DNA from 3 places in the Lysinibacillus sp. UBA5990 genome. Region 1 is predicted to be linked to each of the others. Evidence: riboswitches for the same ligand, from Rfam matches in the RefSeq annotation. Region 1 holds a riboswitch; each other region holds the start of a gene.

Region 1 (12,090 bases):
GAGAAATTGGATCTAGAAGTGTTAAGTTTGAAGGATTTACCAATGTACAATCAAGATATCGAAAATGAAGCACCACAAGCAGTTCTTGATTTTAAAGCAAAAGTAAAGGCTGCAGACGCAGTGTTATGGGTAACACCAGAATATAATGGAACTGTTCCAGGTGTAATGGTCAATGCAATTGATTGGTTATCTCGTGTAGATAAAGTAATGATTGGCAAGCCATCTATTATAATGGGTGCATCAATGGGTAACCTAGGTACTGTAAAAGCACAATTGCATCTACGTGATATTTTATTCTCTCCTGGCATTAACTCACCATTACTAAGCGGCAATGATGTTTATATTGGTGCTGTGCATACTAAATTTGATGCAGAAGGTAATTTGACGGATGAAGGTACAGTGAAATTCTTGGATGTAGTCATCGATAACTTCTTAAACTGGGCAAAAAAATACATTTAAATTAAAAGCTAACCCATGAGTATATACTATACTTATGGGTCTTTTTCTGTTTGGATAGAGATTTTTTCTGCATGAAATCTTCATATTTTGCCGATATACTAATAAGAAACTCTAAAATGGTGGTTACAGATGAGAAAATTATCACTAAAGCTAGGCATCATCTTTTTCATTACATTATTTTGTATTGAAACATTTATGATGTTTTTTTTACACGCCTCATTGACTAATTCTAGAGTTGAAGAAGAATTAGCAAGTTTGCAAGCGAGGGGAAACTCACATCGCACAATATTAGAACAGAACTTTAATAAGGAAACATTGGCACATGTCGTCTTGATGGAATCGGAAGAATCTACAGATGTAGTAGTGACAGATGCTGAGGGAACCATTTTAGCCTCCTCGCAACTGCATCCTGAAATTAAGAATCTGATAAAGAAATTAGATGGAACTATACCATACGAGGGAAAGATTCTACAAAATAACTGGCAACAGGCAAAAGCTATAGCTACTATTAGTCCAATGCAAAAAGGGCAGACAACGATTGGCTATGTATTTATGTTTCAAAATACAGATTCGATCCATGCTTTAATGAAACGCTTAAATAAACATTTCCTCATCGTGGGCATTGTCTCTGGCTTAGTAACCATTGCTGTCATCATTGTGTTATCTAGAAAGCTTGCTGAACCATTAATTCAGATGAAAGAGGCCACTTTGAAAATGAGTAAAGGGGATTTTACGGTCGCTCTTTCTACAAATGGCAAAGATGAGCTTGGAGATTTATCGAATGCCATCCAGCTATTATCAAATGAGTTAAATCATTTAAGGCAGGAGCGCAAAGAGTTTTTATCTAGCATTGCCCATGAGCTTCGTACACCAATAACCTTTATTAAAGGTTATACCGATATTCTTTATAAACGTGATTTATCAGTGCAAGATCGTCAAAAATACTTAGCTATTATATTGGAAGAGACGAATAGACTTTCACGTTTAATAAAGGATTTATTTGATTTAGCTAAAATGGATGAAAACTCATTTGTTATTGAAAAACAAAATCTAGATTTACAGGCTTTTTTTACTGGTATTAAGGGGAAATTAAGTCCTGCTTTTCAAGAAAAAGATATCCACTTTGATGTGTGCTGTGAAAAGGGATTAACGTTATGGGCAGATGAGGCAAGATTAGAGCAAATAATAATCAATCTATTAAATAACGCATTGACCTATTGCGGACAGGGAGATACTACCACGGTAAATGTGAAGAAGGTCAATGGTGTGTTAACGATCATTATTCGAGATACAGGAAGAGGGATTCCCAACAAGGATTTACCGTTTATTTTTGAGCGCTTTTACCGTGTAGAAAAATCTAGAAGTCGTGCGTTAGGTGGTTCTGGACTAGGACTTGCAATTGTCAAGGAACTCGTTCAGGCCCATGGAGGAGAAGTGACGGTTAAAAGTGAACTAAATAAAGGGACTGTTTTTGAATTATCGTTTAAAGGAGTAGGAGCGGATGAAAACCATTTTATGCATAGACGATGAACCAAGAATGTTAGATTTATTGACTCTTTACTTAGAGCCCGGTTTTCGATGTAGCGCAATATCCTCCATTCAAGATGCGTTCATTTATCTAGAAGAAGAGCATGTGGATTTAGTTCTTTTGGATATTATGATGCCAGAGATGGATGGATACCAAGTGTGTGAAGAAATCAGGAAGTTTTGGAATGTACCTATCATCATGCTTACGGCTAAAGGAGAGCATTCGGATATTGTAAAAGGTTTAAATATTGGGGCAGATGATTATATATTAAAACCTTTTGATGAGGAAGAGCTATTAGCACGTATACATGCTGTATTAAGGAGAACCAAGGTAGAAGACAAGGTGGTTGTCTTTGAGGGATTACGCTTAGATAAAGAATCCTTTGAATTATATTTTCAACAAGAGGCAATCCCATTAACACCAAAAGAATTTTCCATGATGTCCTTATTTCTAGATTATCAAAATAAAGTGTTTTCAAGAGAACATCTTATTAACACAGTTTGGGGATATCATGTAACCATTGAGGATCGTACTATCGATTCCCATGTCCGTAATTTACGTGAAAAATTAAGAAAAAGCGGTTTTCCTGCTGATGATTACTTGCAAACCGTTTGGGGAATAGGCTATAAATGGCATAAGTTTGCAGATCGAAAGCCTTTAGAACATAAAAACTAGAAAACAACCTCTGCCAAATATACTGGGAGAGGTTGTTCGGATTATTGCGCTGTTAACTCATCTTCTATTACCCATTTATGATTTTTCACTGCTTCACCATTTGTGGTAGAGATGTAATCAACCATATAAACAGTGGTTGGTACAGCTTCTTCAATACGGACGGTTGCGTTTTTCATGCCTTCCATATGAGTAGCAATCGTTTTTACCTCTGTACCAGGGGACAGTGGCGCTTCCCCTACATCAATTAATTCTTCATGGATAATCCATTTATGATTCTCTACACGTTCGCTACCTGATGTTGGATCATAAGAAATTATATAGGCTGTAGTTTTATATGCACCAACAATCGTTGCTTCGGCACCCTTCATCCCTTCCATATGCCCGTCTGTAATCAAAGCGGTACTTCCGACCGGAAATGCTGGATCTTCAGCTTTTCTTAATGTAGCTGGTACTTCCGCTGAGCTAGAATGGTTCATTGTGGAGTGATCCATTTCTGTTTGTTGCTCAGTCTCAGGAGTATTTTCTGAAGTTGATGAAGGCTCTGTTTTATCTTCAGAACAAGCTGATAAAGTAAGTAAAGCAACTGCTGATAATAGTCCACTTGACCATCTTCGTTTGAATGTCATATGAGATCCTCCTTTCTATTTGCCCTTACTGTAACAAACAAATATGCAGAAATGATGGACATTAACTTTTACAAAAAACTTCTTTAGTCTATTGACTAAAGAAGTTGATGGAAGCGTTATTGAATGGGCATGATATTCAATGTTTTTTGTAATCGGTATGCTAAAATACCAGCGAAAATAGCTAAAATAATATCTTTTGGAAGTGGGGGGATCATCCAAAGCCAAGCTAATCTATAGGAAAAATCCTCTGGCGCACTGGCCCATAGTTTGTACGCAATAAACATCCAGTTTGTACCTACTAAATAATTGATAGCAGTTGCAATGAATGCGGCTAGAATATAGCTTTTCTTCGTACCACTTCGCTCTACCATTAATCCAGCAACAAATGCTGCTAAAATAAAGGTGATAATGAATCCAAATGTGGGACTTAATAGATGACTGAACCCTCCACCAAAGCGAGCAAAGACAGGTGCTCCTGCTAAACCAATACACATATAGACTGTGCAGGCAAGCGCCCCCTTCCTACTACCTAAAATAAGTCCTGCTAAAATGGCAAAAAAGGTTTGTAGAGTAATCGGCACTCCTCCCACTATCATAAAGGGCACAAAGGAAGTTATATTGGCACCGATCATCATGAGGGTAGAAAATAATCCAATATATGCAATATCTACAGTCTTTAATTTTTGATGACTTTGTTCAGTTACTGTTGACATGATTTCACCTCTAATTTCGAAGTACTTATCGTTAGTGTAAAAAACTAAATTATTTGTGTCAACTTTATTTTTGTTTTAGGTTAACTAAAGTATGCTGGGAATTCCTTGTAGACTAACTATCTATAAAAATGTATGATAGAATCGTCATAATTTTATAACTTTACATACTATTGGTGTGACATTTTAAACAATGTCGCTTAAAAGGGAAGTCGGTGGAAGTCCGACGCTGTCCCGCAACTGTAACGAGGAGTCCTATTATGTTTATTTGCCACTGTTAAAAATGGGAAGGCTATTTATAGGATGATGAAACGAAGCCAGGAGACCTGCCAATAAGTAATACCTGTAATGCCCACGAGGATGCAAGCAATTACGGACAATAGCTGGATTTTCTGACTTTGTTTATTCGAGGGTATTTTTGTGCGTATTTTTGCATGAAATGCCCTTTTTTTATTGAGTGCCAACTGAAGTAAGATCATCTGACCTACATTATGCGAAAGTATATTTAATTGCTTCATTCATCATCTTAGTAGGAGTTTAATGAATGAATAAAAAATTTATGTTATTTTCTTTAGTGCTTCTTTTAGTATTAATTGTATCTATGACATTTGCTGTAATGGTTGGATCTGTTTCTGTGACGCCATTGTATGTATGGAAAGTAATTCTGTCGAAATTACCCTTTATACAACACACGATAGAGCAAGATTGGAGTCGCTCACAGGAAATTATTATTTGGCAAATAAGAGTACCCCGTGTCATCCTTGCGGCTATTGTAGGAGCGGGTTTAGCCATTGCAGGGGCAGCGATTCAGGCACTTGTAAGAAATTCCATTGCAGACCCATATATTTTAGGAATTTCTTCGGGAGCAGCCGTTGGAGCAACTTCTGTAATTATTTTAGGTGCTTTTTCATTTTTAGGTATTTACGCACTCTCTGTGTCAGCCTTTATAGGGTCTTTGCTCGCGATTGGGTTAGTATTTTTCTTATCGCGCGTAGGTGGCAGGGTCTCGATTTTCCGCTTGTTATTGGCAGGGATGGCAGTTTCCTTTATATTAACAGCCATTTCTAATTTTATATTAATGATGTCAAAGCAAGAGGGGGCTTTAAAGGCGGTTATGTTTTGGATGCTAGGCAGCTTAGCGGGAGCAAAATGGAATAATATTATTATTCCGGCCTCCATATTTTTCATTGTGTTCGGGCTTTTATGGCTATTCTATCGAAATTTAAATTTGCTATTACTTGGGGAAGAGGCTGCTGTAACATTAGGAGTCAATCTTCAACAATTTCGCATACAGCTCATTTTACTTGTCTCACTTTTAACGGGGGTACTTGTAGCAGTTAGCGGTTCTATCGGATTTGTGGGATTAATCATTCCGCATATAGTACGGTTAATTGTCGGCTCTAACTATAAATATGTAATACCGGTCAGTGCTTTATTAGGAGGGATCTTCTTAGTTTGGGCAGATGCATTAGCTCGAATTATTATTGCTCCACAGGAAATGCCAATCGGTATTATTACAGCTTTCTGTGGGGGACCGTTTTTCATTTGGTTACTCCGTCGTAACAATTATTCTTTCGGTGAAGGAGATTAACTTCCATGACATTAGAAGCAAAACAAGTATCATTCTCCATTTACGATCAACGCATACTTCATGAGGTGAGTGTAAAAATAAGGGAAAAGCAATTTGTCGGGTTAATCGGCCCTAATGGTAGTGGGAAGTCGACTTTGCTTAAAAATATGTATCGACTTTTAAAACCTGAAAGTGGGACAGTTTTGTTAAATGAACAAGATATTTTAAAGCAGTCTAGTAAAGCTATTGCTAAAAATTTAGCCGTTGTTAGTCAAGAAACACCTGTATTATTTGATTTTACTGTTAACGATTTAGTCAGTATGGGAAGGACTCCACATAAAAAGCTATTAGAGTTTGATCAGGAACAAGATTTTCAAATTGTTAAAGATGCATTGAAGCAAACAGGTATACTGCATCTAGCGAAACGAAGCTTTAGCTCACTTTCTGGTGGGGAAAAGAAGCGTGTCATGGTGGCAAGAGCACTCGCTCAGCAAGCACAGGTACTTATATTAGATGAACCAACAAATCATTTAGATATTCAACATCAACTTCAGCTGATGGACTTAATTCAAACTTTACATCTAACAGTAGTAGCCGCTCTACACGACTTGAATATCGCCGCCATGTACTGTGACCAAATTTATGTTTTACAGCGCGGACGCATTGTTTGCCATGGTACACCAGAAGAAGTACTTACACCATCATTGCTGCGAGAAGTATTTGGAGTATTTGCAGATATTCAAACACATTCACTGACAGGTAAACCGTATCTTACATATGTCCCTGAACAATTCGCAAGAGGGGTCCACCCTATTTAGTTTGCCTCGATCATTCAACTTCATCTAATAAAAAAGGGCGCCACTTCATTTAAGAGGGCGCCCTTTGTCATCTACTATTAAGATACTGCTTTTAAACCTGCAACTCCAATGATAATCGCAATAATACTGATGATTCGTGCGAGGTTTTTAGATTCCCCGAAGAATATAATATTGACAAGCACGGCACCTACAGTTCCAATACCAACCCAAACAACATAGGCGATGCTTAGTTGTAAATAGTCGAAGGAAGCATATAAAAGTGCAAAAGATAAACCAAAGCCTCCGACGTATAATAATAAATTTCGTACGGTTTTATGTTGACTATAAAAGCGTAAACCAATGACACCGACTATTTCTGCCAATGCTGCTAATAGAACAAATAACCAGCCCATTATGCATCCACTCCTTTTGTTGTACTAGGATTCTTCGATGGATTATCCGCCAATTTTAGGCCAATAACGCCCAACACTAAAATAACCATAAATATCCCCTTAATCGCATTAAAGTCACCATTGAAAATAAAGATATCCATTAATGTCGTTCCGATTGCACCTGCTCCAGCGAAAATTGCGTAGACAGTACCCGTAGGAAGTTTTTCACAAGCCTTCGATAAGAAGTGAAAATCAACAGCGATTATAGATACAATAATGATCCAATGCCACCATGAATTTGCTACATTAAAGCCGAATATCCAAAACAATTCAAATAAACTTGTTAGTCCAACATACATCCATTCTTTTTGCATAAATAAATTCCTTCCGTAGTAGAGTATTATGACTGACATTCAGTCATTTTTGGAGTAAAAGAGAACGCCACTTATGCGTGACGTAGGCCAAGTGCATGATATAAAAAGTCTAGAAGCTCAAGCTTAAGCTGTTGCATGGTTTCATCCTTGCTATCGTCAAACAAATAAATTTGTTCGGCAGCAGATTCGATTAGACCAATGATAAGCTTGGCTGATCGTGATGGGTTGATGGAATCTCGAATGACCCCTTGTTGTTGAGCCGTTAATAAAAAATTACTCATCCAAGCATAGTAGGGTGAATAGATATTTTCCCATTCTTTCAAATGCTCAGTTTGTGCAATACCCGCATAAATGAGTGCAACGATATCTCCATATTCTTTCGTAATTAAGAAAATCATCTCAACCACTTCTTCAAGCTGCTGTTCAAAGGGTTTATGATCTGAAACACCTTCTTCGACAGTAGCCATAATGCGCTCTACCATATTTTTTGCAATAGCAGGCATAACCGAAAGGCGCGATGGGAAATAAAGATAAAATGTTCCTTGTGCAATACCAGCTGCCTTTACGATATCTGAAACCTTTGTTTTTTCAATACCTTTTTCACGAAATACTTCAATGGCTGCTTGAATAATTTTTTCTTCCTTTGACATGATATCCCTCACTTTTGCCTTACTTATTAGTATGTTACAGGAGAGAAAAATGAATGTCAATGAAAATGACTGATAGTCAGTCATTTTTGGTAAGTATAGTTGTTTTAACTTCAGGGAACTTTATGTTTGAAAGGATTGATGACAATGGAAGATTTTAAATTTGCACAATTAGATTCACAGCAACTTGCAAAAATTAATGAACTAGAGAAAAAAATGGGTGTCACATTAATTGCCTACGATTTATCATCTATGCCACCAAATAACTCTGGAGCTTATGAAGAAAATAATGGCACAACCAATAATCATCCATCATACTAAATATGAAATGCCTTGCAGTCATGTAAGGTATTTTCATTTTAAGTAGTGTTTAAGGAGTGAATGTACATGAAAGAGTTCTATGCTGATTTACATATTCATATTGGCCGCACAGCTAAAGGGCGTGCTGTGAAAATTACTGGTAGTAAAACGTTGACATTAGCGCGCATATTAGAGACTGCTAGTGCAAGAAAAGGACTGGACATCATTGGTATTATTGATTGTCATTCACCTGAGGTTATAGAAGAAATGAAAGAGATGATTGACCAAGGTGAACTCGTAGAACTGGCAGAGGGTGGACTACGTTTTCAAGAAACGACACTGATTCCAGGTTCAGAAATGGAAATCTATGATCAACATTGCCATGGCCCCATTCATGTGCTTGCTTACTTTCCAACATTATTGCTCATGGAGCAATTTTCGGATTGGATGTCTCAGCATATGAAAAATATTCATTTAAGCTCACAACGAATTTACTGTGATGGAAGAACATTGCAACAAAAAGTCCACGAGCTAGGAGGACTATTTATCCCTGCGCATGTATTTACCCCCTTTAAAAGTTTATATGGCAAAGGTGTACAGCATAGTTTAACAGAAGTTTTTGATCCCCAGTTAATAGATGCAATTGAATTAGGGTTAAGCTCAGATACAAATATGGTACGCCATATTAAAGAGCTTCAAGCATATCCATTCGTGAGTAATTCTGACGCACATTCTCTTGGGAAACTCGCACGTGAGTATCAAAAATTACGATTAGCAGACGCAAATTTTGTAGAATTACAAATGGCTCTCCGTGAACAACAGGGACGAGCAATCATCGCCAATTATGGATTAAATCCATTACTTGGTAAATATCATCAAACAGTTTGTGGTAAGTGCGGAGAACAACTTAGTAACGAAGCTATAATTTGTTCGAACTGTGGAAGTACGCAAATCATAAAGGGTGTTGCTTCACGTATTCAGGAATTATCAGAGGATTTTTCACATAAAAAAAATAGACCGCCGTATATCCATCAAGTACCGCTCGATTTTATTCCTGGTCTTGGCCCCAAAATGATGGAACGATTACTACATGCTTTTGGAACAGAGATGAATATTTTACATCGAGTTACCATTGAACAGCTCGAACAAATTGTTCCACAAAAAATGGCCAAATTAATGGATGCTGCGAGAACCGGTCATTTAAATATTGAAGTTGGTGGTGGTGGAATTTATGGGAAGGTACACATTGAATAGAAAAATGATTTAAAAAGATTATTGGGTTTTTAACCTATTTTTAACTCTCTTCTAGTAAAATAGTTAAAACAATTACTATTTTTAGGTAGGGGAGAGAATGTATGAAATTTTCAAAGAAATTCCGTTTTTTAGCCACAAGCATGCTTGCATTACAGTTAACAATACCTGTCGTTGCGAATGCTGAAGAAACAGGAGATTACATAGCACCAAGTTGGACTACTCAGGCAGATTATGTAGCTCTAGGTGATTCAATTGCACATGGGATGAATGAGGTCGGTGCAATCGGATTAGGCTACACAGATTTTGTTGCACAAACTTTACAAAAAGAGGGTTTCATTACTTCTTATAATAAAGGCTTTGCAATGTCAGGCTATACAACAAAAAATGTGTTAGCAGATATACAAAATGATGTTGCAAAAACAGTGACTGGGTTTGGCTATCCCATTGAACAGGTTAAATTAAAAGCATCTATTAAAGAGGCAGAGATTATTACGTTAACTGTTGGCGCTAATGATTTACTGCCAATATTAAAAGAATCACAGACAGCTGGAATTGATACACTAGCCATCGTAAAGGCTACAAAAGAGGCTGTAACTAATATTGCAGCAATTTTAACTGAAATTAAAAAATTAAATCCACAAGCAGAAGTATATGTGATGGGCTATTACAATTCGTTCCCATATTATAGTGAGAGTTTACAAAATCAATTTAAAATACTTTTGGCTACAATGAATACAACTATTAAAACGACAGTTGAAAAGGCTGGAGCATTTTTTGTACCTACATCTGATGTTGTGGCAAAGGATGTTCCAAGCTATCTTCCAAATCCAGAAAATATTCATTTAAGTGAAGCAGGTTATTTTGCAGTAGCAAATGAGGCATTTTTACCAATCATAAAAACTAGTACCTTATGGGATGTAACGAAAGCTATTCAAGTCCATGTAAAAGATCATAAAACCGTGGATGTAAGCTGGCAAGAAGCGACGGATAATGTTGGCGTGGAAAAATACAAAATATATGTAAATGGCAAATTAACTTCAACATTACCTGCTGATACAGCCGTGACGACGCTTACAGATCTGACGGACCATACAGCCTACACTATTATAGTAAAAGCAATTGATGCCGCTGGTAATGAAAGTGTTCAAAATCCAACAGCGACTTTCACTACAGGAGAAATGATTCGTTTTACAGATACAGCAAATCATTGGGCAAAAGATTATATTCAACAAGCAGCAGAAGCAGGGATGATGAATGGCTATCCAGACGGCACATTTAAACCTAATCAAAATGTGACACGCGCACAAGTAGCCTCTCTACTAGTGAGAAGTTTGGGGATATCCACGCAGGAAAAGGCGCCATTTACAGATATCGCTAATTTTGATGCGAAAACACAGTCGGAAATTGCGGCAGCGTTTGCACATGGCATTATTAAGGGAGTGGATGGGAAGTTCAACCCTGCAAGACCTGTAACACGCGCTGAATTAGCAGTGATGATTGAGCGTGCGTATGAGCAACAATTTAAACAGCCTTATATAGTCCAAGGAAGCTCACCATTTACAGATATTGCATCTTATAATGCAGAGACAAAACATGCCATTACGATGTTATTTGAGCTAGGAATTGTGTCGGGAGATGGACAGAAGTACTCACCGGCAGCTTCAACCACAAGAGGGCAAGCAGCTAAAATGATGGTGAACCTGAATCAATTATTCAGTAAATAAAAGAAACAACATCTCTACCTTTTGACGTTATGTCTATAAACAAAGTATAGTCTTACTAGGCTGAATATAGTAAAAAGAGAGGAAAATGAGGATGTTATCATTTATTTTATCCGCCAAAAGATTAGTTAAAGGATTGTGGCGGTCATTTAAACGACCACAGTTTCTATCATTATTTACAACACTATTCCTCATCATTCTATCCGGTACTTTGTTTTACAAGGGGACAGAGGGTTGGTATTGGCTAGATGCTATGTATTTTGCTGTAGTCAGTTTGATTCCAACAGGCGTAGAAACAGGGCTATATCCAGCAACTTCATTCTCCAAGATTTTTACAATGATCTATCTTATTGTAGGTACGGGCGTCATGTTTATTATGTTGCTCACGCTTGGTCGCTCTATCGTAGACTTTTCCTTAAGTGAGGAGGAAGAGGTTGCGGTTAAGAAACGTTTGAAAAAGTAAAATAGCCGTACAATGAATCTGATGAAAGATTCATTGTACGGCTATATTTTATGAAAGTTTTGCTATAATGCCTTCTTCATCGTCTAAAACAAGTTCAATACCTGTTGAAAAAGGATCACCATGTAGAACATCTTTTATCCAAACACGCAAGGCACCAATCATGGCTCCTGTATTTAGTATTTCGATTTGACCATTTACTTCAACCTCCGCACCGAAGCCTGTGTCATCATCATATGTTAATTCTACGATAACATCCTCTGGGCGAATGCTTTTATAATACGCTTGAGATAAACAAATAGCGTTAATAATATCTTGTTCGTTAATTATTTGTGCCATTGGGCTTCCTCTTTGCGTTTTTTATCTTTAAAGATATTCATAATTTTTACGACTAGCATCACAATAACGGCAATTGCAGCTACGTTAATGAGCAATCCTAAAATATTTCCAAGTAAACCCATACCGCTAAATAAGCTACCGAATAATAAACCTGCAAGTCCCCCAAGCATTAACCCTTTCATAAGGCCACCCGAGAAAAAACCACCTTTTTTAGTTGTATCAGCTTTATTTGTTGAGT
Region 2 (12,090 bases), on a different contig from region 1:
ACGTGGTGGTTGAACCTGCCTATCCAGTGCACAAGCCTTCAAAGAAAGCTGTTGGTGCCATATAAAAACAAGCCCTCCATGAAGCGGAGGGCTTGCTTTATTTTTTGCAAGACATCTGAAATACAAGTCCAACACATCTGCCATGCTAGTACAGGAAACTTAGCTCTGACAATGCATGGCTGCTTGCGCCTCTTGCCAGGGGACGGAATAGCCTTTACCTTTTGCACAAAAAATGCTGGAAGAACTGTATTCAGGGTCGACATTTTTATCATAGCCTATTTGAGTTATTACTTCTTCTGCATTATGACACACATCATAGCCATCAAATTGGAGGGTAAGCGCACCTTTCCCATTTGTATAGGCGGCAAAAATCGTGCTATAGCTCATGAAGGTCGCTACTGGTGCACGTCCTGTTAATACAACGTCTGTTTCAGTGAGTACAGGGTCGTCAAAGGTGCCAGCAGCCTGTTGAATGTCGGTCATCATACGGCCAATAAAATCATTGGAAGCCTTCATTTTAAAGCGATAATACGGCTCAAGCAGGACGTTCTGTGCTTGTTCCAGTCCTTGGCGCAGTGCTCGGAAAGTGGCTTCTCGGAAATCACCGCCAGACGTATGTTCATTATGCCCACGTCCCGTTAAGAGCGTAAAATGAATATCTGTTACTGCGTAGCCTGTGAGTAAGCCATGATGATCACGTTCAAACAAATGCTTTTCTACGAGGCGTTGGTTGCCCACTGATAAATCATCTGCATGACAGGCATTGCTAAAGGTAATGCCTGTCCCACGTTCATTTGGCTCCATTAATAAATGAATTTCTGCATAATGCTTTAGTGGTTCAAAATGTCCGTAGCCTGTAACAGTTGTCGCAATTGTTTCCATGTATAATATTTGCGGCTCTCCAAAAGAGATGTTTAATGTAAAGCGCTTCATAAATATTTCAATCAGGACCTCTAACTGAATGACACCCATTATATGCACATGGATTTCCTGAAACTTTTCCTGCCATACGACACGCAATGATGGCTCTTCGGCCTCTAGTAAACGGAAAATCTTTAATACTTCTTTAATATGTTGCTCACCCTCATATTGAACTTTTGCCTGTAATGTAGGGACAAGCTCATAGGGCTGTGATAGCGTGTTACTGCCAATGTGATCGCCAATGTTTGCCTGGCTGAGTCCTTTAACAGCGAAGATTTCACCAGCCTCAACATGCTGAACAGTTTCAAATCGACTGCCGTTATAAAGACGAATTTCTGTTACTTTCTCTGTAAGGTCTCCAAACGTAAATTCATCTCGAACTTGTAATTTGCCTGTTAAAGCCTTGATGAATGTTAGACGCTGATGGCCGTCATGTCGTATTTTAAAAACCTCTCCTTGAAACGGTGCTTCCGGCTCGAAGTGAGTATCAGTTATGAGTGGAAGTTGAGCAATAAATTCTTGAATGCCTTCATCCTTCAATGCAGAACCTGTAAAGCAGGGGAAGGCGTATTCATTTTTAATCATCGATTGTAACTGATTGATGCACTGGCCATGCGCCAATGTTTCATTCAAAAAGGCATCCAGCAGCTCTTCATCACGCTCCGCCAGCCATTCCATGATTGTCCTTGAAACATAGTTTTCCTGAAGTGGTTCATCTACAAATAATACATGTTCAGAGAAATCTTTATGGAGCTGAGTCATCACAGCCCTTACATCTGCTCCGTCACGATCTATTTTATTAATAAAAAAGAATGTAGGGACATGATAGTTCCGTAAAAGCTGCCATACCGTTTCAGTATGACCTTGTATACCTTCTACTGCACTAATAATAATGATAGCATAATCCATGACACGGATGGCACGCTCCATCTCTGGGGAGAAATCGACATGTCCTGGTGTATCAATCAACGTATATGTATCGTCGCCAATAGTCATGCGTCCTTGCTCGGCAAATATCGTAATGCCCCGTTTGCGCTCAAGCTCATGATTATCTAAATAGGCGTCCTGATGATCGACACGCCCCCGCGCTTGTATACTATTTGTATGAAAAAGCATTTGCTCGGAAAAGGTTGTTTTTCCTGCATCAACATGAGCAAGAACCCCAATCGTCTTGTACATAATAAATCCTCGTTTCTATAAGTGGCTATCTTCTCATTGTATCAGAATACTAGCACAACTATTTCTTGTAAAATGATTCGTCTTTTTGTCGAAATAGTGCTAATATAATGATGATTATATTTTTTGCATTCTACTACAGATTGTGAAATAACTCATGAACTGCTAGTCTATCAATAGCATGAATAGAACATATTGGTGCAAATGGCCTTTGTCATTTGCTTAAAAGGGAAATCGGTGCAATTCCGATGCTGTCCCGCAACTGTAAATGGGGAGTCTATACAGCATGCCACTGTAGTTTTACTATGGGAAGGCGTATAGATGATGAACCTAAGCCAGGATACCTGCCAGTATATGTATGTTAACTAAGAACCACGAGGATGGGGATAGTGATAAAGGTACTAATACCGTTTTTTCACTATGCAACTCTCTTGGCGACAAGAGGGTTTTTTTATGCCCTTCCAATTATCCTGGTAGCAAAGAAGTCTCTGATTTCTTTCTATATTTATCACAACAAAGGAGAAAAGGACATGAAAAAATGGAGAAGTATATGGCTAGTCATGGTCATCGCCTTAATCGCTGTATTAGGAGCGTGTGGCGCAAAGGACAAGCCTGAATCAGCAACACAAACTGAAAAAGTTGAACCGTCTGAGGCGACAGCATCTGAAGTCATCATTGAAAATAATGAAACTACCCAAACCTATAAGGAAGCACCTAAAAAGGCCATTAGCCTAAATCAACATGTAACAGAAATTATGCTTGCATTAGGCTTAGAGGATTCCATGGTAGGGACAGCTTATTTAGATGATAAAATCTACGAGCCGCTTCAAGCAGCCTACGATAAAGTTCCAGTTCTTTCAGATCAATATCCAACGAAGGAGCAAGTCATTGATGCCGAAGCAGATTTCTTGTATGCAGGCTGGAAAAGTGGCTTTGGTGAAAAAGGGGTAGGAACACCAGAGGAGCTTGAGGAATTAGGAATTCATACGTATCTACATACGGCTTCCAATATGACAAAGCCAACATTAGAGGATATTTTCACTGATATTCGTCATATCGCGGAAATATTTCGCGTGGAAGATCGTGGCGAAGCATTAATTGAACAAATGACAAAAGGTGTCGAAGAAGTTCAAGCTCAATTACCAAAAGACAGCGAAAATTTACGTGTGCTTGTCTTTGATAGTGGTGATAAAGATGTGTTCACGGCTGGTCAAAACTTTATGAATGAGCTAGTAACAATTGCTGGCGGTCAAAATATCTTTGGAGATGTGGAGTCAGGATGGACAACGGTATCGAAGGAAGATGCAGTAGATCGCAATCCAGAGGTGGTTGTTGTCATTGATTATGGTGAAACAACTGCCGAACAAAAGATAAATTTCTTAAAGAATGATCCAGCGTTGAAGGAAATGGAAGCAGTCAAAAATGATCGCTTTGTCATCCTTCCACTTTCAGCGGCATCTGAAGGAGTACGTGCCGCAGAGGCCATTCAAATTTTAGCCAAGGGCTTCTACCCAGCAAACTTTTAAAAACATTCGAGCTAGCGCTTTGCTAGCTCCTTTTTCTTAAGGAGCGATAACAATGAATGCATTTCGTCAAAACATACCAGATAAAACGTTTGAAACCCTTAATCAGCAAGGTGGATATTCACGATTAGCAGTAAGCCCTGGCATTATTAATAAGCATTACACGCCAGCCCAATTTCAAAAAATAGCTGAAATTGTAGGGGAGAAGGGGGCCATTAAATATTCGGCTTCCTATAGCCTATTATTATCGATCCCCTCTAGCGAACTGACAGAAGCTACCCATGCCTTACAGGAGGCTGGGCTGTTTGTTGCTTCGTCAGGTCCTCATATAGCCATGAAGGCATGTGATTTTTGTGATGGCGAAAAAATGGAGGCAGTTCCTCAAACAGAACAGCTCTATCAGGCGTTGGACGTTATAACTGTGCCTGCAAGAGTTCGAGTCAATGTGAATGGCTGTGCATCGGCTTGTTATAATCCTACATATGACGATATAGGACTAGTCTATCAGCATGAGAGCTTTGATGTTTATTTAGGATCCATTCCAATGGGGGCAAAGGCACAGGCGGGTACTCTCTTTGCGAAGAGAGTAGGGATCGACCATATTGAAGATTTCTTGCTACAAATCATTCGTCTCTACCAGGACCAAGCTCGTGCCAATGAACCTTTTTATAAGTTTTATAGCAGAACAAAATCGAATGCTGATTGGGAACTAGTAAAAAAATTGATAGAGTAGCAGGAATAATACTTAGGGTGTCGAAATATTGTAGTAGAGCATAGAAAATGACAATATAAAGGAGTAAGAACATGACATCTAAACAAGGGATTCAACCAGAAGATCTTTATCACTTGAAATCAGTGGCAGATCCACAGCTCTCACCTGATGGGACTGAGGTAGTTTATGTAGAGACACGGATTGATGAGAAGAAAAAAGACTATGTATCTAACTTATTTTATTTAAATTTAAAAGACAAACGTCCTCAGCAATGGACATATGGTGAATATCGTACAAGCTCTCCTGTATGGTCGCCAGATGGCAGTCAAATTGCTTTTTCCTCTACAAGATCAGGCAAGCCGCAAATTTTTGTACTGTCGAAAACAGGGGGAGAGGCGAAGCAAGTGACGTATTGTAAAAACGGTGCGTCAACGCCTGTCTGGTCTCCATGTGGAGAGAAAATTGCGTTTTCAGTGATGCTAGGTAAAGATGAAACTATCCTAGATAAAGCTGAAGATGACAAGAAAGAAGAAAAAGAACTCAAGCCACTTGAAATCGATAAGATGAAACATAAATCGGATGCTGGTGGATTTATGGATATGGACCAATATACTCACATTGCCATTGTCGATTTAAAATCTGGTGAATTAGAGCAAGTAACAGAAGGGAACGAGCATTTCCATCTGAGTACATGGTCGCCAAATGGCAGTTATCTTACTTACTTAGCAGATCGAGCAGAGGACTTAGATTTTTCGTTTAATGCGGATATTTATTTATTCGATCTAGAAACAAAACAGAGTCGTAAGGTAACAGAGGGGATTGGCTCTTATTACCAAACGTCTTGGTCGCCTAATAGCCGCTTCCTTTCCTTTGTTGGAGGAAAACGTGAGTTCGAAAATGCCACACAAGCGAAGCTATGGATTTATGATATGGAACAAAATCTGCTAAGCTGTGTAACAAGTGAATTTGATGCCCCTGTCGGTGATTATGTCATCGGTGATTTCCTGCAAGGGGTAGCAGCACCAAGTGTACAATGGATGAATGATAATCATAGTTTCTATTTCCAAGTAACAGATCACGGCAATGCGGCAATTTACTTTGGGAATGTAGATGGTGAAATTTATCCAGCTATTCATGATGATCAATACGTTTATGGTTTTTCATTAGATGCTCAAAATGATCAAGCCATTGTCGCCATAAGTACGACAACGAATCCGGGCGATTTATATTACGTTAACTTAAAAACGGGTGAAAAAGAACGATTGACGACAGTCAATGAAGACATTTTAAAGACGAAAGAGTTAGCTGTGCCAGAGAGCATTGAGTTTGAAGGAGCTGAGGGCTGGAAGGTCAACGGCTGGATCATGAAGCCAGTAGGCTATGAAAAAGGAAAGAAATATCCCCTTATTCTTGAAATCCATGGTGGTCCGCATGCGATGTATGGCAACACCTATTTTAATGAATTCCAAATCCTAGCTGCTCAAGGCTTTGCAGTCCTATATACAAATCCGCGTGGAAGTCATGGCTATGGGCAAACATTTGTGGATGCCGTACGTGGTGATTATGGGGGCAATGACTATCAAGACCTGATGGCCGCTGTTGACTATGCTTTAGAGCAATATGATTTCATTGATCCAGATCGACTAGGTGTAACAGGTGGGAGTTATGGTGGCTTTATGACAAACTGGATTGTTGGGCATACCAACCGCTTTAAGGCAGCAGTTACACAACGCTCTATTTCGAACTGGATTAGCTTTGCAGGAGTTAGTGATATCGGCTATTACTTTACAGACTGGCAAATTCAAGCGGGGCTCGATAATATTGAGAAGCTATGGCATCATTCACCATTGAAATATGTAGACAATGTTGAAACACCTTTGCTCATTTTACATGGTGAAAAAGACTATCGTTGTCCAATTGAACAGGCGGAGCAATTATTTATCGCCTTGAAGTATCGGAAAAAAGAAACGAAATTCGTCCGTTTCCCTGAAGCAAATCATGAACTGTCAAGAAGCGGAAAGCCAACATTAAGAATTAATCGTCTCGAATATATACGAGATTGGTTTGTGGAAAAACTTTAAAAAAGAAGTGGCTTAAGAAGTGAACATACTTCTTAAGCCATTTTTTATAGAAAAAAGAATCACAGCAAAGTGTGATTCCAGATCAGTTAGTCCATTTTTTGAATAAAAACGACCTTCAAATAATTAAATTCAGGATATTCACGAGGCACACGGAAATCCTTTGGTAAACTGTATTCTTCTACAATTTTATAGCGTGTACGAGTCTCTTTAAATGCTTGGTCGATAAACCCTTTAAACTTTTTCATACCGAAGCTTGCGTTGTTTGTAGAAGCAACAATAATGCCATTTTTGGCTGTAATCGCAATTGTATCCTTCAGTAATTTCGGATAGTCCTTCGCCGTTGAGAACGTCATTTGCTTTGTGCGGGCAAAGCTTGGTGGATCTAATACAACAAGGTCAAATTTTAATTCGTGACGCTGTGCATATTTAAAGTAATGAAAAACGTCCATTACTTTTATATCCTGAGCTTCGTAATCAATTTGATTGACGCTAAACTGCTCAATCGTTTTGGCTAAACTGCGCTTCGCAACATCGACACTTGTTGTTTTAATAGCTCCTCCAAGCGAGGCTGCTACAGAAAATGCCCCTGTGTAGGAAAAGGTATTTAGCATATTTGTTGTGTTCGCATAGCGCTCACGAATAGCTAATCGTACTTCCCGTTGATCAAGAAAAATCCCAGTCATCGCACCATCATTTAAATGGACTGCATAGGTCATCCCATTTTCCTTAACCATGATTGGAAATTCGCCAGGAGTCCCCATAACAAAATCATCCTGTTCCATATATTGCCCTTTACTATCGAATCGTTTTTTCTCATAAATGGCTTGGTAGTTGATGGTTTCAGCAAGCGCCTCATAAACGACTTCTTTCAACGAGTAAATGCCCTCGCTATACCAACTCACCATATAGTAGCCATTAAAGAAATCGATAGTTAGACCACCGATGCCATCACCCTCGCCATTGAAAACACGGAAGGCTGTTGTATGTTCATTTTGGAAGAATGCTTCTCGTAGCTGTATGGCTTTTTTGAACTTTTTAATGAAAAAAGCTTTATCGATGGTTTCATCTATATCTGTCGTCAGTACCCAGCCAATCCCTTTATTTTGAATACCGTAGTAACCTGTACCAATAAAACGATTATGGTGATCCATCAGCTTAAGCAGTGTCCCTTGCTCGGAAGGTAGTTGTCGTGCATCCACTGCATCTTTTGAAATTAATGGGTAGCCTTTTTTTACTTGATCAGCAAAAGGCTGTTTTAATTGTAGTGCAATTGTTTGTGTCATGTTGTCATCCTTTAAAAACGTTTTGCTCTATTATCGCACTGTTTGGATGGGATAGCCAAACTTATTTCAGGAATTCAGCAATTTTTGCCACCGTTTCGATTGTTGCCTCTTCAAAATAATTCATTTTGCTAAAATAACTATGAATTAAACCAGACATGGTCATATGCTCCACAGATACTCCAGCGTCGGTCAGTTTTTGGGCATAACTTAAACCTTCATCAAAGAGAACATCTGCCTCTGCAGCAATGAGGAGGGTTTTAGGCATATGGCTTACATCCTCGAGCTGTAGGGGAGACACCAATGGATTTGTAAAGTTCGATTCATCCGTATAGTGTTGAGAAAACCATTGCATGCCCTGTTTATCTAGGCCGAAATTTTCCCCATAAGCCTGATAGGAAACGGTTGTAAAATCCACATTCGTAACAGGATAAATGAGTGCTTGTGCTTGCAAAGAGGGTCCACCTGAAGTTACAGCTAAGTAGGCCACAACAGTTGCTAAATTTCCGCCGGCACTATCCCCAGCCACTGTCAACCGAGCAGCATCGCCGCCAAATGCTTCGATATGGTCATTCACCCATACTAAGCTATCGTAGGCATCCTGCAATGGAGTTGGAAAAGGAAATTCAGGAGCCAAACGATAATCCACTGAAACGACAATTGCTTGCGCTTGCTCTGCTAAAAGCTGACAGCCAGCATCAACAGACTCTAAATTGCCATATACCCAGCCACCGCCATGATAATAAACAATAACAGGTAATGGTTGATCATGAGTAGGTATATAAAGTCGTAGCGTAATTTGAGCCCCATCACGCATGTTAATTAGTTGATCTTGCATCGCCGCTAATGTTGGCTTATGGGGCGATTGCCATGGCGTAACCGTACGCATCGCGCGAGCTTCCTGTGGTGTAACTTGATAGTAGGGTGTGGCAACTTGTTGATCTTCAATATAATGAACAGCTTCTTTTCTTAAAGTAGTCATCCTCATCAGTCCTTTATCGTGACGTTTATTACTTATATTATAAACTATTCATATAATTTTACTAGGATTTAATTTTAGAAAAAGAAAATTCTTTCATAATAGAGGTGAAATTAGCGAATTGTGTTTATAATAAAAGGGAAGAAAGTATTTGGAGGGACAGTATGATTTCTTTAATTGTGGCACATGATGACAACCATGTAATTGGTTATAATAACGGAATGCCTTGGCATTTACCGGGAGATTTGCAGTATTTTAAAAACAAAACAATGGGCAAGCCAATGATAATGGGACGAAAAACGTTTGAATCCATTGGTCGTCCACTACCAGGACGTCGCAATATTGTTATTACACGAGATGAAAATTATCACGCAGAAGGCATTGAAACTGTGACAAGCCTAGAAGAAGCAATAGCGGTAGCAGGGGATGTAGAGGAAATCATGATTATTGGCGGCGAGCAAATTTTCCGTTTATCGATGGAAATGGCAGATCGCTTATATATTACAAAAATCAATCATTCATTTCAGGGCGATACCTTTTTCCCGAGCTATGAGGAGGCTTTTGTAGAGGTTTCTGCTGAACAGCCCGAAACAGCTTCAGAAGGCTATACTTTCCAATATCAAATTTTTGAACGTAAATAACATGGGAAACGCACGGTTTTGATAGACCGTGCTACTTCTGTATTTAGGGGAGATATTGATGCGCAACATAATATTATCGAGTGGAGAAATTGCTCATGTTGATTGCTTGAGCTGTGCAATCATAAGTGGACAGGTCGAGCCCAATGGTGGTGTTGTTATTGAAACGGATTATTTTCACGCCCACCAGGATATAGCTTATCCAATAAAAGGATTAATTATCTTAGCTTCAAAGCGTCACATCTATTGCTTTGATGAATTAAATAATGGCGAAAAACTGGATTACATCAATCTCTTAACAAAAATTAGAAAAGCTCAAAGGGAAGTATTGGGCATAGAATACGTTTATTATTTTTACAACGAAGATACGACTCATCATTTCCATACTTGGATGGTGCCTCGCTATGACTGGATGAATGCATTCGGGCGATCCGTTGAATCCTTGAGGCCAGTGTTACTTCATGCAAGAAATAATTTGAGTAATGAGCAGCATGAAAAAGAAGTAAGGGAAGCTATTAAGCTTTTAAGAGAATCCATAAAAAATCGCTCCTTATGAAGGGAGCGATTTTTTTATAAATAGAAGTATACACAAGCGTACATGGAAGCACAGCCAGCTAACACAAAAAGATGCCATATTGCATGGTTATAAGGTAGAGAACGCCAAGCATAAAAGAGGGCTCCAATTGTATAGAACAGTCCACCTGCAAATAGTAAAGCAAAGCCGTAAAATCCTAAGTATAAATAAACAGGCTTAATAGCAAAGATGATTAGCCAGCCCATGCCAATATAAAAAATTAAGGATAGCACTTCAAAGCGATTAATGAAGAAACATTTAAAAAGAACACCTAATATTGCGAGGGACCAAATAATACTTAATAAAGTTATGGCTAGGGTGCCACCAACAGCAATTAATAAAAACGGCGTATACGTACCGGCAATTAAAATGTAAATGGACGAGTGGTCCAAAATAGCGAAAAAGTGTTTATATTTTTCTGGCATACTGTGTAGCAATGTGGACATTAAAAACAGGATGATGACAGAGGCACCAAAAATACTAAAAGTAGTAATATGTAGAGCATTACCTGTTTGCACAGCTGTAAGCAGTAAAACAACTAGAGCCGGAATACTTGCAATAAAGCCAATACCGTGTGTAATGGCATTCCACAGCTCTTCCTTCCAAGATTTATAGTCAAATGAATCAATCATTTACAACACTCCTTTCGTTCATGTATTTACTATACCCCAATAATTTATACATGAACATTTACATTTGTCATATATTTCATATCAAAAATGTCATAAGGCTGTCATATTCTTTTAGGGGCTTTGATAGACAAGAGATAAAGGAAACGCTATAGTATCAAAGGTAGCGTTTACATTCTCAAGAAATCAATGCTTTGCCTAATGACAAATGTCATGTTTACATAATGATTCATTAGTCTATATAATAAATTTTAATGAAGTAAAAGGATGTGTCGAAGTGGGACGAATTCATATAGTAACGGACTCAACTTGTGATTTAACAAAAGAAGAAGTAGCACAGCATGGCATACATATCGTGCCATTAACAATTCAAATTGATGGTGAAACATATATAGATGGTGTGGATTTAGAGCCACAACCTTTTTTAGGCTTAATGAAAAATGCTAAAAATTTACCGAAAAGTTCACAGCCTGCGCCAGGGAAATTTAAGGAATTATATGATGAGCTAGGCAAGGAAGGCGATCAAATTATCTCCATCCATATGACAGGTGGTATGAGTGGCACGGTAGAGTCAGCACGACAAGCGGCTCAAATGACAGACGCTGATGTGACGGTGATTGACTCCCGCTTTATTGCGATCGGTTTAGCTATTCAGCTACGTGAGGCAATTAAAATGCGCGATGCAGGAGCAACAGTTGAGGAAATCGTAGCTCGTCTGGATAAAGTACGTGCAAATACACATTTATATGTGATTGTGGATACGCTTGAAAATCTTATTAAAGGTGGTCGAATTGGTAAAGGAACGGGCTTTATCGGTTCATTGCTGAACATTAAAGTTATTGCTAACCTAGAGGGTGGCGTTTACAATCCTGTTTCTAAGGTGCGTAGCCATAAACAGGTAGTGAATTACTTATTTAAACAATTCCAAGCAGATACGGCTGGGAAAACAGTCAAAGCTGTCGGTATTTCTCACGCAGATGGTCTCATCACAATGGGGAATCCATTAAAAGAGTTAATCGAAGGTACTGGTTTTAATGATGTTGAGATTGCCTTTACATCTCCAATTATTTCGACACATACTGGACCGGGTGCCATCGGATTTATTTATTTTGCAGAATAATAGTGAGGAGCTACTACATAAGTAAATGTAGTGGCTTTTTTTCGTTTTGGCTCTTAAAGCTGGATGCTTGTTCGACTATTTGGAAAAGAGGAAATTTGGCAACAACACAAAATTATGGAGAACAGAGGGTAAGTCACTTTTCATTAGGGTATGAACTATTCTATAATAGAAGGTACAGAAAGGGATGGAAGGTGGTCAAATGGACATTTGGCGATTTATGTTGTCATGTTTGACCGTCTTAGTACTAAGTGGTTGTGCAATATCAATCGATGAGCCGAATCCGCAAGCAGAGCCTGACGGTGAGCAAGCAGAAACGGAGCAAGATATGACGCAGGATGAGCAACAAACAGTAGAAGAGGAAAAAACCTCCAAGAATATGTTGACGCAAATTTTTGAACATTTTTTTGAGCCATCAGCAGAGGATTTATCGCAAATTGATGAGGAAAATGCAAAGCAA
Region 3 (7,886 bases), on a different contig from region 1:
TTAGAGGCAAAAGAAGCGTTCGGAATTATTGCGAAGCCGACACTTATTGGGCCCTATACATTTTATAAGCTAACTAAGGGCTACAGTAAATTAACACAGGTTGAATATTTATTAGCCTTATTACCTCTCTATGCTCAGATTATTCAAGAATTAGTAGATGCAGGTGCCGAGTGGATTCAATTAGAAGAGCCTTCTTTAGTGACGACACTTGACTCTGCAGAACGGAAGCTAGTACAAGAAATCTATGCTCAATTAACGACAACCGTTCCAGCAGCAAAACTAATGCTACAAACATATTTTGAAGCATTATGCTCCTATGAAACATTGATTTCATTGCCAGTCCAAGGGTTTGGTTTAGATTTCGTACATGGCTATAAAGGGAATATGGAGTCACTTCGACAATTTGGTTTCCCTCCAGATAAAGTTTTAGCTATAGGTATTGTTAATGGTCGTGATATATGGCGTTCAAATTTAGCCGAGGCTAACGCCACGATTCAAGCTATTGAAAAGCTCTGTGATGCTAAGGAATTGTGGATTCAACCTTCAAGTAACCTTCAACATGTACCAATATCAACTTCACTTGAAAAAAAGCTGGACCCTGTTCTCAAACAAGCACTGGCGTTTGCTGATGAAAAAATCGAAGAAATTATTGAGCTCACTAAATATAGAAAAAATCAAGACGGAACGATACGTCATAATTTTTCAGCAAGTATGAAGGCCATTGAAGCCCTAAAAAATCATTCGATTCGTCAAAATAAAATGATCCAGCAAGCCGCTCAATCCGTATCAACGAAGGATTTTGAGCGACATAGTGATTTTAATCAACGTCAAAAAATACAGCAGCTGGCATTAGGACTGCCACTATTCCCAACAACGACAATCGGCAGCTTCCCTCAATCTGATGAGGTGAAGAGAAATCGTAATGCTTGGCGAAAGAAACAATTGTCGAATGAAGACTATGAAGCATTTATTGAACTGGAAACAAAGCGCTGGATTCACTTACAGGAGGATCTTGATATAGATGTACTAGTTCATGGAGAATTTGAACGGACAGACATGGTCGAATATTTCGGTGAGAAATTGACGGGCTTTGCCTTTACTGGAAAAGCATGGGTTGTTTCGTATGGCTCTCGCTGTGTGAAGCCTCCAATTATTTATGGAGATGTTGCATGGTCTTCATCCATTACTGTGAAAGAGTCTGCATATGCCCAAAGCTTAACGAAGCGCTTTGTCAAAGGGATGCTGACGGGGCCAGTGACCATTTTAAATTGGTCCTTTGTACGCAATGATATTTCTCGAAAAGATGTGGCTTATCAAATTGCATTAGCACTTCGCACGGAAGTGGAAGCACTAGAAACGGCTGGCATCTCCATTATTCAAGTGGATGAACCAGCACTCCGTGAAGGCTTACCTCTTCGTAAAGAAGAATGGGGGGCTTACTTAGACTGGGCGGTCAATGCCTTCAAGCTTGCTACATCGAGTGTTAAAGATGAAACACAAATTCATACACATATGTGTTACTGCGAATTTAACGATTTCATCGAACCTATTAGCGCGCTAGATGCAGATGTGATTTCCATTGAAACATCACGTAGCCATGGAGAGCTAATTTCTTCTCTTCAAGTAAATCCTTATACAAAAGGAATCGGATTAGGTGTTTACGATATTCATAGCCCACGTGTGCCGAGTGAAGGCGAAATGTTAGCCATCATGAGAGATAGTTTACAAGTTCTAGACAAACATCAATTTTGGGTTAATCCTGACTGTGGCTTAAAAACAAGGAAAGAGCCAGAAACAATCGCGGCTTTAACTAATATGGTAGGTGCTACTAAAATATTGCGTCAGGAGGTGAAGGAATCTATATCAAGATAACGAAAACAACATAATAAAAAGAGTTAAACAAAGATCAGGTTACCTACCTGGTCTTTTTGTATAGAGGTTTTATTATATTCAGAAAATAAAATTGACGTGAACATTTCAGCATGTTATGTTTATTACTAATTTCAAATATTGCATTACAAGTTTGAATGAAATTATTTTTCATTCAATTAAAAGGAAAATGGGTGTAAATCCCATGCTGTCCCGCAGCTGTAAATGAGGAGTTTTGTTTCGATTACCACTAAGTTCTATCTTGGAAAGGTGAAGCAAAATGATGATTCATAAGCCAGAATGCCTGCTTGTAAGAAGATTCATTGATGATCTACGAAAGATAGGGAGATGGATGGAAGCTTACGTATTGTAGGTTCATCTGTCCTTATTCTTGTAGAATAAGGTTTTTTTATGCCTTCTTTCTATTCAATTTGTAGATATGAACATGGAATAGAGATAGGAGACAAAAGATGAGATGGACGAAGTATTCACTGCCTTTCATGCTTGTTTTGACCTTGAGCATTTTAGCAGGTTGTACAAGCTCGGAAAACGATAAAGGAAATTTAGCATCAACAGAACAGACAGATGAAAAAATGATTACGATTGGATGGCCATTAGATGTAGGTCCATTAAACCCCCATACATACTTACCAAATCAGATGACTGCTCAAGCTATGGTTTATGAATCTTTAGTGGAGTATAACGATGATGGGACAATTACCCCAAAGCTAGCAGAAAGTTGGGACATCTCAGAGGATAAAACTACCTATACGTTCCATTTACGCAAGGATGTTACCTATTCGGATGGGACTGCCTTTAATGCTGATAATGTAATACGCAATTTTGATGCGGTATTAGCGAATCGTGACATGCATTCCTGGATGGGTATGGTCAACCATATAAAAGAGGTCGTCAAAGTAGATGATTCAACAATACGTTTGCAATTAGATGAACCGTATTACCCTGTGTTAAACGAAATAGCCTTTGTTAGACCATTCCGTTTTTTAGGGGATAATGGCTTCCCAGACAGTGATGCGACAAATGATTCCATTCAATCAGCTATTGGCACAGGACCATGGGTATTAACCGACTACAAAAAAGATGAATTTGCTGTATTTAGCCGTAACGAACATTATTGGGGTGAAAAACCTCTCGTAGATAAAATAAAGGTTAAGATCATTCCAGATTCGGAATCCCTTTCATTAGCCTTTGAAAATGAAGAATTAGATGTCATTTATGGTCGAGGGATTATTAGTTTAGATAACTATACGTACTTAAGAGATAGTGGCAAATATAAAACAGCTACATCTGAGCCGTTGTCTACGAAAGCATTACTGTTTAATACTCAGTCTGGACCGTTAGCTGAGCTAAAGGTTCGACAAGCTATTCAGTATGCTATCAATAAAGAACAAATGGTAGATAGTATTACACATGGTACAGAAAAAGTGGCAAACACGCTATTTTGGGATGCCATTCCTTATGCCAATATTGATTTAGCACCTATTTTATATAATCCTGAAAAGGCGCAGAAATTGCTAGATGAAGCGGGCTGGACGCTAGAGAAGGGTGAGAAAATTCGTTCGAAAAATGGTCAACCTCTTACATTAGAATTAATCTATATTGCTACTGATGCCATTCAAAAACCTATGGCAGAGTTAATGCAAGGCGAGCTAGCAAAAATTGGGGTACAGTTAAATATTGGAGGCGCTGATGTTATGGTTGGTCTGCAAAAATTAATGGATGATCAGGTTGATATTAACTTCTGGCGAACAAATGGACCGCCAACTGATCCACATAGCTTTGCAAATGAATCAGCTACACCAAATGCTAGTGGTGTATATGAAGCAAAATTAGGTTTACCAAATGCTCAAGAGATTGATACAAACATACATCAACTATTAGTTGGTACCGATGAAGAGGAACGCGTGCAGCTATATACGTATATTTTAACAAAGTTCCACGATCAAGCATTGTTCTATCCAATATCGTATGAAACTAATAATGTTATTTATCAACCATATATGAAGGATTTTGCACCACGTGCTTCTGAATATGACATTCCATATGCACAAATGGATAAAGAAAACTAAGTATGAAAGAGAGAGTGTGTCGAATCAGGACAACTCTCTTTTTATCATCGGATGAAATAGGAAGTGACGACATGTACGAATCGACTTGGATGTTTTGTGTAAAAAGAATTCTCACACTTCCATTTGTATTAGTAGGCGTATCTATTCTAACCTTTGTGTTTATTCGTTTCGTACCAGTAGAACCGGCAGAGGTCATCCTTCGACTTTCAAGAATTGCCCCAACACCAGAGGCTATACAAGCTTTACGAGAAGAATTAGGGACAGACAAGCCTTTTATCATGCAGTATCTGCTATGGGTAAAAGGCGTTTTACAGCTAGACTTTGGGACATCTTTTGTTAGTAAATTACCCGTGGCTCATGAGCTATTTGCTAAGCTACCCGCTACCATTGAATTAGCTTTAGTAGCATTTATCCTAATTTTAACTTTTAGTATTCCGTTAGGGGTTGTGAGCGCATTATATAAGCATTCCTTTATCGATAAAATCATTCGATTGTTTACAGTCCTAAGTGTATCCATTCCAACATTTTGGTTAGGGTTTATCCTACTCTACCTTTTTAGCTTAAAACTTGGCATTTTTCCGACGAATGGAAAAGGTTCGGTAGCACATATTGTTTTACCAGCCTTCACCTTAGCTTTACCTACAATCGGATTGTTCTCACAGTTTATCCGCTCTGCCGTAATCGAAGAATACGAGAAGCCATATGTAAAATATGCACAGCTAAGAGGCTTGAAAAAATCGGTCATTCTCATCCGGCACGTGGGGAGGAATGCTGCCATACCGATATCAACTTTGTTTGGGATGACACTCGGAAATTTGCTAGGTGGTGCTGTCATAGTCGAGCAAGTATTTAGTTGGCCGGGGCTCGGTCGATATTTAATAGAATCCATAACGAATCGTGATTACCCCGTTGTACAATGCTATGTGTTGGTGATTGCTGTCATCTATGTGCTCGCCAATTTAGGCACAGATGTATTGCATCGTTTATTGGATCCTCATCTGATGATGAAGGATAGGAGAGGGTAAAGTGAACTTAGGACGTATACATATGAGAAGATATTTTAGTCTCACCTTACTGATTATCATTGGTTTACTAGGACTGTTAGCCCCACTCATTATGCCTCATGACCCTTTAGCAGTCGATATTTCTAAGAAATTTTTAGCCCCCTCATGGGACTATCCATTAGGAACAGACCATTTAGGAAGATGTGTCTTCTCCCGATTGCTTTTAGGGATTCGGTATTCTTTAGGTGCGGCGCTCGTCATACAAATAATTGCTATTCTAGTAGCGATACTACTGGGCGCATGGGTCTCCTTAAAAAGAGGTATAATAGATGCGCTATTTATTCGGGTATGCGATATTTTATTAGCTTTTCCAACACTTGTACTAGCATTTGGGCTTTTAGGTGTATTAGGACCGAGCTTGAAAAATGTGTTAATTGCACTTAGTTTGACACAGCTTATTTATTATTCGAGGCTAATCCGAGGTTTATTTATTGGTATGAATGAAAAAGACTTTATTCTAGCGGCAAGAATCAGTGGTACTACAGGTGCGAAATTAATTATTCGTCACTATCTCCCTCATGTTTGGCCACCAATTGTAACGATTGTGGCATTAGATATGGGGAAGGTCATTTTAGAGATTGCGGGCTTTTCCTTTATTGGGCTTGGTGTGCAGGCTCCCACCCCTGAATGGGGAATGATGGTAAATGAAGGGAAGCAATATATCCGCCAACATCCTGAATTAATGCTATATCCTGGGCTTGCTATTGTCCTTGTTGTCCTAGTATGTAATGTTTTAGCAAGTAGTTTGAAGAAGCCTGATCAGTAAAGGGGTAGCTATGAAGAAAATTTTAGAAGTGAAAGACTTATCGGTCAAAATTGGAGAACAGAATATTTTATCCTCCATTCATTTAACAGCGTATCAAGGCCGAGTGTTAGGAATTATTGGGGAAAGCGGTAGTGGGAAAACGATGCTTTGCCAAGCTATTATGCAAGCCTTACCGACTAGTGCGCAGATTACCAAAGGGCAAATTTTCTACCATCAGCAGGATTTATTGAAGGTAACTGCTGCTCAAATGAGAGCTTATCGTGGTAGACATCTTTCTATTATTATGCAAAATCCTTCGACCGCCTTTGACCGTGTTCAAACCATTGAAAGTCATTTTCGTGAATCATTAAAGGCTCATTTTGTTATAACTAAAAATGAAATAAGACAAATTGCTATTGAAAGCATGGCAAAAGTTAATTTACCTAATCCCGAGCGCCTTTTACATTATTATCCATTCCAATTAAGTGGGGGAATGCTACAACGTGTGATGATTGCTTTGTCATTGGCAATTCAAGCCTCGGTATACATAGCTGATGAGCCTACGACAGCTCTTGATACAGTCAATCAAAAGCAGGTATTGACATTATTTGATCGTATTCGCCTGGAAACACAGGCTGCCATCCTTCTTGTGACACATGATTTAGGCGTTATTGCTGAACTTGCTGATGATGTAGCCGTGATGTATAAGGGGAAAATAATTGAACAAGCGAATGTCTATGATTTTTTTGATGCACCTCAGCATCCTTATACAAAGAAACTATTACAATCCCGAATTATGTTTTAGAGGTGAAAAGATTGAAGCTACTAGAAGTGAGAAATATTGAGAAGAACTATGCACATAGACCGTTCATATTCAAGCGAAGACAGGATGCTCCTGTATTACAGAAAGTATCATTTTCACTTCAGGAGGGGGAATGCTTAGGGATTGTTGGACAAAGTGGCTCAGGAAAAAGCACATTGGGCCGAATTATATTAGGGATGGAAAGGCCAACAGCCGGTGAGATTCTATTTCAAGGGGTTAATCTTTATGATGCCACTAGCCAACAGAAAAAAATGATACGGAGAGATTTACAAGCAGTCTTTCAAAATAGCTATCATTCATTAAATCCAAAGCACACCATTTTTCAAATTTTAGAGGAACCATACCTAAATTTCGAGCAGTATAGCTCAGCTGAGAGACATTATAAGGTAAAGGAATTACTTGATCATGTAGAGTTAGAAAAATCTATTGCCGAAAAGTATCCTTCCCAGCTAAGTGGGGGACAACAACAGCGTGTGAACATTGCGAGAGCGCTTGCCTTACATCCAAAATTAATTGTTTTAGATGAAGCCATTAGTAGTTTAGATATGATTTTGCAAAAACATATCATTCAATTACTACAGACACTACAAAAGGATTTGCAACTTGCATACATTTTCATTTCTCATGACCTACAGGCTACACGCTTTATTTCAGATCGCATCCTTGTCATGCAAAATGGTCAGCTAGTAGAGGAAAGTATGAAAGGTGAACAATTTAAGCATTCCGCATCACTTGAGCTGTACAATGCGATTTTACCCACTCATCCTCGCGAAAGAAGTCACAAGAATACTAGTTTGGAATAATCTGAAATACCTTTGCGAATAAAGTCCTTATTAAAATTCTTACATTGTTATTTGGAAAGCTTCGTAAAGGAGCTTTCGAACCCCCATATTTTGCCCTCTAGGTTGTTTAAGAGAGCAATCGTCCTCTGTTCCATATTATTCGGAAGTTCTTCTTTACTGAAATAAGTGAGGCTTAAGCTCTCACCATCTTTCATTTCCAATACCCCCCTTACATGATTAGCTCTATAAAGGTGAATGACTGTATAGATTTCATCGCCATTCGGATAACAGTAGTAATAATCAGGCCCCGAAAAAACACCGATAAAATCAAACTCTTTAGCCACGAGTCCCGTTTCCTCATAAAGTTCACGAGCAGCAACCTGCTCTAATGTTTCGTTTATTTCCATTGAGCCGCCAGGTAATCCCCAATCCAACATATCTGAACGATGTTGAAAGAGTATCTTCTTATCATCATTAACAACAAGAACTGTCGAACCGACGCTTATAATCGGT

What was found. A riboswitch is a leader RNA that binds a small molecule or an ion and turns the genes downstream of it on or off. The one in region 1 is predicted to bind cobalamin.
Region 2: linked by a shared signal. The riboswitch ahead of B3D94_RS18395 (ABC transporter substrate-binding protein) and the one ahead of B3D94_RS12225 (FecCD family ABC transporter permease) in region 1 are both predicted to bind cobalamin.
Region 3: linked by a shared signal. The riboswitch ahead of nikA (nickel ABC transporter substrate-binding protein) and the one ahead of B3D94_RS12225 (FecCD family ABC transporter permease) in region 1 are both predicted to bind cobalamin.

What each region holds. Positions count from the first base shown of each region.
Region 1 covers NZ_DJAY01000014.1:39,952-52,041, reverse strand. The annotation lists gene B3D94_RS12250 (NADPH-dependent FMN reductase) at 1-459, shown strand, start outside; gene B3D94_RS12245 (sensor histidine kinase) at 589-1,989, shown strand; gene B3D94_RS12240 (response regulator transcription factor) at 1,961-2,662, shown strand; gene B3D94_RS12235 (YdhK family protein) at 2,704-3,288, opposite strand; gene B3D94_RS12230 (biotin transporter BioY) at 3,405-4,001, opposite strand; cobalamin riboswitch at 4,156-4,346, shown strand; gene B3D94_RS12225 (FecCD family ABC transporter permease) at 4,543-5,589, shown strand; gene B3D94_RS12220 (ABC transporter ATP-binding protein) at 5,595-6,386, shown strand; gene B3D94_RS12215 (DMT family transporter) at 6,464-6,778, opposite strand; gene B3D94_RS12210 (DMT family transporter) at 6,778-7,131, opposite strand; gene B3D94_RS12205 (TetR family transcriptional regulator) at 7,203-7,784, opposite strand; gene B3D94_RS12200 (hypothetical protein) at 7,926-8,099, shown strand; gene B3D94_RS12195 (endonuclease Q family protein) at 8,166-9,332, shown strand; gene B3D94_RS12190 (S-layer homology domain-containing protein) at 9,434-11,056, shown strand; gene B3D94_RS12185 (ion channel) at 11,148-11,516, shown strand; gene B3D94_RS12180 (DUF2653 family protein) at 11,565-11,852, opposite strand; gene B3D94_RS12175 (hypothetical protein) at 11,840-12,090, opposite strand, start outside.
Region 2 covers NZ_DJAY01000015.1:1,161,290-1,173,379, forward strand. The annotation lists gene B3D94_RS18385 (hypothetical protein) at 1-65, shown strand, start outside; gene B3D94_RS18390 (elongation factor G) at 160-2,100, opposite strand; cobalamin riboswitch at 2,277-2,463, shown strand; gene B3D94_RS18395 (ABC transporter substrate-binding protein) at 2,628-3,623, shown strand; gene B3D94_RS18400 (precorrin-3B methylase) at 3,676-4,353, shown strand; gene B3D94_RS18405 (S9 family peptidase) at 4,425-6,413, shown strand; gene B3D94_RS18410 (class I SAM-dependent rRNA methyltransferase) at 6,500-7,696, opposite strand; gene B3D94_RS18415 (alpha/beta hydrolase) at 7,758-8,675, opposite strand; gene B3D94_RS18420 (dihydrofolate reductase) at 8,837-9,313, shown strand; gene B3D94_RS18425 (HIT family protein) at 9,372-9,866, shown strand; gene trhA (PAQR family membrane homeostasis protein TrhA) at 9,881-10,516, opposite strand; gene B3D94_RS18435 (DegV family protein) at 10,791-11,633, shown strand; gene B3D94_RS18440 (GDSL-type esterase/lipase family protein) at 11,833-12,090, shown strand, end outside.
Region 3 covers NZ_DJAY01000015.1:1,459,794-1,467,679, reverse strand. The annotation lists gene metE (5-methyltetrahydropteroyltriglutamate--homocysteine S-methyltransferase) at 1-1,872, shown strand, start outside; cobalamin riboswitch at 2,003-2,195, shown strand; gene nikA (nickel ABC transporter substrate-binding protein) at 2,340-3,959, shown strand; gene nikB (nickel ABC transporter permease) at 4,031-4,984, shown strand; gene B3D94_RS19865 (ABC transporter permease subunit) at 5,007-5,789, shown strand; gene B3D94_RS19860 (ABC transporter ATP-binding protein) at 5,800-6,573, shown strand; gene B3D94_RS19855 (ABC transporter ATP-binding protein) at 6,576-7,394, shown strand; gene B3D94_RS19850 (NUDIX hydrolase) at 7,442-7,886, opposite strand, start outside.